2 regions of the Priestia sp. FW507-14D1A genome follow, and region 1 is predicted to be linked to the other one. Evidence: riboswitches for the same ligand, from Rfam matches in the RefSeq annotation. Region 1 holds a riboswitch; the other holds the start of a gene.
What was found. A riboswitch is a leader RNA that binds a small molecule or an ion and turns the genes downstream of it on or off. The one in region 1 is predicted to bind S-adenosylmethionine.

Region 1 (3,125 bases):
TGAATCCGTTCGGGAACAGTCCGCCGTTGTCCCACAAATTTTTAATACCAGTCGCAACGCCGCCGTTGCCGATTCCAAACACAATCATTAATAATCCAACGGCAATCATTAACACAATCGCTAAAATTTTAATAAGTGCAAACCAAAATTCCAGTTCACCATATGCCTTAACAGCTAAGAAGTTAACCGTTGTCATGATGACAAGCGCCGATAACGCCCAAATCCAGTTTGGTACATCCGGATACCAATATCCCATATAAATACCAACGGCTGTAATTTCAGCCATACATGTTACAACCCATAAAAACCAGTAGTTCCAACCTGTTAAATAACCAGCAAGCGGCCCTAAATAGTCGCGTGCGTACTTGCTGAATGAACCTGCAACAGGTTTTTGAATCGCCATTTCTCCAAGTGCTCTCATAATAAAAAACATAATCATTCCGCTAAATCCGTACGCTAATAATATTCCTGGCCCTGCTAATTTAATAGCAGATGCAGATCCAAGAAACAGCCCTACCCCTATGGCTGCTCCTAAGGACATCAGCGTCACATGCCTTTCTTCTAACCCGCGTTTCAATTCTTTCCCCTGAGTTTTCCCCTGCATAAACGTCTCCCCTTTTTCCAATCTGTCAAAACGAGATGAACACAGCCTTTTTGTTAGCGCTTTCATATAAGTTTGTGCTAAAAGACAGCTAGGCTGTATATTTGTATTCTATCACCTTTCTCTCACTTTTCTTTTGTCGAAAAACAAAAAAATTATCTTATCATTTTGTTTAAACGCACAATTAGACATAGGCACTGCTTTTTTACTATGTATTTATTATTGCACTTAAGTAATAGTATTTTCAAAAAATAGAAAAACGCCGACTCAACTCCGTCAGCGCATCGTTCATTTTATGCTTTTTTATAAAAACTAGCATTTATCTCGCGGGTTCAAAAGTTTTACAGCCAGGTTCTTCCATATCAGAAACATGGTGACTACTTTCAGGACTCACAACGTAAATGGACTCTGCACTGCATTTGTTTCCCGATTTCCAATACATGCACTCATTCACTTCACATAATACACCTTGGGCCACTGTTATCCCTCCTTTGCTTGTCTTATCTATTTACTACCCGAAATATAGCGCTTCTAACATTCACACGCAAAAAAACCGCTTGTTTCTCAAGCGGATCTTTTTATTGCGTGTGTTCAACATACTGTTTTTTAGCTAAATATAACTCACGGCTCAGCGTGATCCGCCGTTCTCTCAAGCGGCTTAATTTAGCCTGAAATTGTTCGTTAGTTGGCTCTTCTTGAATCAAGCGATACGTAAAAGAAATATCTTCATTTAACTGTTTAAAATCTTCCCATATCTCTTGAACGAGGGCGGATTGTTTGTCTTCAAATGAACGATTTTGCTGCGTTTTTAGCGCAGCTAAAATTTCCTGCTGCCACGTTTCGTCTTTTATTTCTTTGGCTAATAAGTATAAATCTAAATAATCATCAGTGCTTAACGCTGTTTGTCTATTGTTCAATGTCATCACCTTTTCTACACGAAATTTTTCTTCCTAAGAAGAGGGTTTCATCATAGAAAAAGATTCCTCTCCTTATCTGTCAGAGCTAGGCTATGCTGGAATTAGCACCATTCAATAATTGTGGTTGCTGAGGCTTCAAAGGGCCAGTCCCTCCACCTCTCTAGATAAGAATATTTCGTTTTTAAATTATTTCTGACTATTCTAATATGTTTTGTAGGTTACGTCAATAGCTTTTCAATAAAAAGAAAAAAGAAGTAAAATATGGTATGCTTTCATAAAGGATGGTGAGCACATGAAACGATATCTGTTATCTGCTTTTTTGGGAAGCCTGCTGCTGCTTCTTACTATTGCTTTTTCATCTACTTTCCATATTGCAATTGTCAAAACAACCGGAAGTATTGGAGGGATTATTTTAGCAGCGGCGGCTTTGATTATGAACGCGCTTGAAGATCCCCCCTCCTCAGACAATACAGGTGGAGGAGCCGTTGAAGTACTAGATAAAGGTTCCGTTTGGGCTACTTATTTACTTTTACTTTCATTACCGAACCTCATCGCATGTATAACATCTTATGTTTTATGGACTCGCTGACATTCATCAACGTTACGGACGTTTTGCCACTTGGAAGCTCATTGATATTTGTTTATCTACAAAGCCAAGTTCACGATACACATGCTGTGCAAAATTCCCAGCATGAACGCTGAGTCTGATTTCAGGGTATCCTTTGATAGACAATTCATCAATTGCTTTTTGCATTAACGGCTTGGCTAGACCTTGCCCGCGGTATTCCGGTACAACATATAATTCGTAGATAAAGCCCATTTCTTCTTTTGAAAAGAAGTCGGCAGATGGGCCGATAAGAACCCAGCCTGCGAGTTTATTTTCTTGTCTCGAAACTAAATAATAACAGCCTTTTTCAAGGGCACTACCAACTAGTTCATTTACGCGTTCTGCTGACGGATGAAACTGCTTCATTGTTCCTTCAAACAGCGCATCAGCAGATTTTTTCCGAATTTCTTGTATTTCTTCTTCAGTAGCTTTTGCAATCATTACGATCTCTCCTTTCGTGTTCGTTTTCCACATACGAGGATAAATTCCTGCAAAAAAAGTCTTCGCCTAAGCGAAGACTTTTATTTAAATTCAAAATGTTCTTGATGACTACCTTGTTCGTCCGTCCAGTTAATCATAATATCTAAACCTGCCGCTTTTCCAGGAACAGCAAAATTCGCATAGCGAAAACGCTGACCGCTTTTGCTTAAGTTAGACCGTTCAATAGGAGAAAACAAGCTGTATTTCGCCTTATTTTTTCCTTCGTGCCGAAAAGCTTGGACCTGCACGCGCTCTACGTCTTTTCCAATGTTTTCAACGGTTAATCCATATGTATGATAGACGTTATTTTTCCACTTTAGCTGATTATCTCCCGCCATGCTCGCTTTTGTGAGTTCAACCGACCATTGTTCAGATGATTTCTTCATTGGAAGCTTCTCAATCGAAAGAGCGCTGACATGAATGGCTGCAAAAGCAAGCCAAACAAAACAAAAAGTGCTGACTGTATAAAATAGTCTTTTCATAGATTCTGATCTCCTTAGAAATTTTAGTAGTAGCATTT
Region 2 (3,125 bases), on a different contig from region 1:
GTCATGTTTTCACCTTTTTCTCTTGCGCTGAAACGCGTTTCATACTTTATTCTCATTATAAAGTGAAACAGCAAGAAGCTAAACCCGTTACCATCGTGTTTTTATTCATTTACGTAAGGAGGTCATTTCATGGGTATTTTATTATTCATTTTATTATGCGGGATTGAAATTGGAGGAGCGGCTTATGCACTTAAACAGAACGAGACGCTTTGGAAGGAGTTAGATGATGAAAAGCCGACTGATTTTTTTAAACAGTAAAAAACCCTTAAAAAGAACATTCTTTTTAAGGGTTTGATATTACGCAGCTTCTTTAGATGACTTTGAATTTTTATTTAAACGAGGAAATCCAATTACAATTGCAATGACCCCGCAAACCGCTGTTAACATTGGGTAGAATGTAAATGGAATAATCTCAATCGGTGAAACTTTAGCAAATCCTGCTGCGAGAAGCATTTGTGCGCCGTAAGGGATAAGCCCTTGAACGCTGCATGAAAACAAGTCAAGCAGACTGGCTGATTTACGATTATCAATTGAATATTTATCAGAGATTTCTTTTGCTAACGGACCTGCTGTAATAATTGAAATCGTGTTATTAGCCGTCGCTAAATTAGTTAAACTTACTAGTCCAGCGATGCTGAATTCGCCGCCTTTTTTTGTTTGAATGCGTCGTGTTAATAAATTCAATAAGAACTGAATACCGCCGTTATAGCGAATAAGCTCAACCATTCCGCCGATTAGCAGAGATAAAATAATTAACTCTGACATTCCGCCAATACCTTCTGTCACAGTTTTAGCAAGGGAAGAAAGCGTGTAGCTTCCGTCAGCTAATCCAATCACGCCGGCTAGCACAATTCCTCCGGTTAAAATACTTAATACGTTTGCACCAAATATGGCAGCAACCAGTACGCCGACATAAGGCAAGATTTTAAACCAGCTAAAATCTTTAATTTCTACTGATGACGTATTGCCTAGCGTCATTACAAGCAATAAAATTACCGTAACAATCGCTGCAGGAAGGACAATAAAAAAGTTTACTTTTAATTTATCTGACATATTTGTTTTTTGCGTACGAACTGCTGCAATGGTCGTATCAGAGATTACGGATAAATTATCTCCAAACATTGCACCACCAACAACGGCAGCAATTGCTAATGTAATGGATACATGCGCTTGCTCACTGATTCCTACAGCAATAGGTCCTAGCGCAGCGATTGTTCCCATTGACGTTCCCATCGAAATTGAAATGAATGCGCCAATAACAAAGATTCCGACTACCACTAAGCTTTGCGGAAGCACAGAGAGAGCTAAGTTTACCGTTGAATCAACAGCTCCCATACCTTTAGCAACTTCAGAAAAAGCACCTGCTAAAATAAAAATAAGCACCATAATAATGATATCAGGATGCCCTGCTCCTTTAGCAAAACGCTCCACTTTTACATTAAGTGAATCTTTACGATTCATAGCCAGGGCCACAATGGCTGCAATAATAATGGCTACTAATACAGGAAGCTTATAAAAATCTCCCGTTATAATTCCTGATCCGACAAACAGGACTAAAAAGACGCCCAGCGGTAACAGCGCCCAGCCGTTTCCTTTTTGTTGTTCCATTCTTAACACCTCTTGTTTACGTAATAAAAAAAGACCTCTTCTTATTGATAAGAAGAGGTCTCTTATTTGTATCATAAGATTACCCTTCTCATCTTCCAAACGAAACATCGTCTGCTGGATTTGGCACCGCACTGCGTACAGCCAGTTGCCGAGACATCATAGGGCCAGTCCCTCCGTCTCTCTTGATAAGAAGTTTATAGTTGTTTTAAAAATAGTCTTTCACTACTGTAATCTCTTTTTATTTAATTGTCAAATGCTATTTTAGAAAAATATATAGTGCGAAAATTCTCACATCAATTAGCTACGTCTCGTTTTAAAAACGCTGCCCAAGCTACGCCCATAAAGAAGACAAAATGGGCAACTAAGATGAAAATGGAAAATGGAATCGTCATGCCGTCAAACAGCGGCTTCATTCCGTCCATATACTGCACAAAGTTCGTGTTGGCAAATAATAAAAATTTCCCCCACCATAAACCTAGCTCTGATACCAGTCCTGTTACAGCTTTCGCGCCGATACTTACGACAATAGCTAGACTGGAAGCAAGCGCGCTGTTTCTAAATAAAGACGACAGCATGAATGCGAACGTCATCATCATAAACGTTTCCATATACGCACTGTCATACGTAAGCGTAATGTTTTTAAGCAGCTGTGCATCTCCTTCTAGACTGGTAAAGCCAAAGAACAATGCTCCCCATACAAATGAAAAAAGCAAATAGCTCAGTAAATAATATAAGCTAATTAAAACGAGAGTTAGGTACTTGGATGCTAAAATCGTTGAACGTCTAGCAGGGCGAATTAAAAGAAGTTTAATGGTACCTGCTTCAAACTCTTTTGCAACCATTGACCCTCCAACAGCAAGCGCGAAAAATTGAACGAGAATCAGCATACCTGAACTAAATGACAGGAAGTTCAAAATATTGTCTTCTGTTCCTGCACTGTTTGCTACTTTCTTCATTAAAAGAGCCATACAAAGAGTTAAAATGCCGATTGTAATAAACGTGATTTTTGTACTTCTTTTGTGAAACCATTTCATGTGTTCATTTTGAATTAGCTTAAGCATGGTGCTCTCCTTCCGTAACGGACATAAACGAATCTTCAAGCGTCTCATACACAGGGGTAATTTGGTAGACTAAAATATCGCTGTCCACTAATTTTTTATTCACAGCTGGAATTTGCTCTTTTACAATCGCCACGTCGATACTATGTGATCTCACCGTTACTTCAAATTGTTGTGATAAAAGATCCGCTGCTTTTTGCGCATCAGACACTTCAAATTCTACGTACATTCCTTGATCTTGACGATTTGGAGATAGATCTTGAACGGCTTTTAACTCACCGTCTTGAATGATGCCAACGCGATCACATAATGCTTCTACTTCTTTTAATAAGTGGCTCGCGATTAAGATTGAAATTCCTTCTTCCCTGCAAAGTGTTTGTAAATATGTACGAAACTCTCTCATTCCCGCTGGGTCTAGACCATTGGTTGGCTCGTCTAGTAAAAGCAATGCAGGCTTAT

Region 2: it holds a riboswitch for S-adenosylmethionine, as region 1 does, so the genes downstream of both, AC3WJG_RS18755 (Na+/H+ antiporter NhaC family protein) here and AC3WJG_RS03835 (hypothetical protein) in region 1, are expected to answer to the same signal.

Annotation. Positions count from the first base shown of each region.
Region 1 covers NZ_JBYSWQ010000001.1:648,553-651,677, forward strand. The annotation lists gene alaP (alanine permease AlaP) at 1-604, opposite strand, end outside; gene AC3WJG_RS03830 (DUF1540 domain-containing protein) at 921-1,079, opposite strand; gene AC3WJG_RS03835 (hypothetical protein) at 1,180-1,518, opposite strand; SAM riboswitch class I at 1,588-1,689, opposite strand; gene AC3WJG_RS03840 (hypothetical protein) at 1,811-2,107, shown strand; gene AC3WJG_RS03845 (GNAT family N-acetyltransferase) at 2,120-2,566, opposite strand; gene AC3WJG_RS03850 (YozF family protein) at 2,647-3,087, opposite strand.
Region 2 covers NZ_JBYSWQ010000005.1:226,197-229,321, reverse strand. The annotation lists gene AC3WJG_RS18765 (LacI family DNA-binding transcriptional regulator) at 1-5, opposite strand, end outside; gene AC3WJG_RS18760 (hypothetical protein) at 130-258, shown strand; gene AC3WJG_RS18755 (Na+/H+ antiporter NhaC family protein) at 298-1,608, opposite strand; SAM riboswitch class I at 1,694-1,800, opposite strand; gene AC3WJG_RS18750 (ABC transporter permease) at 1,902-2,669, opposite strand; gene AC3WJG_RS18745 (ABC transporter ATP-binding protein) at 2,662-3,125, opposite strand, start outside.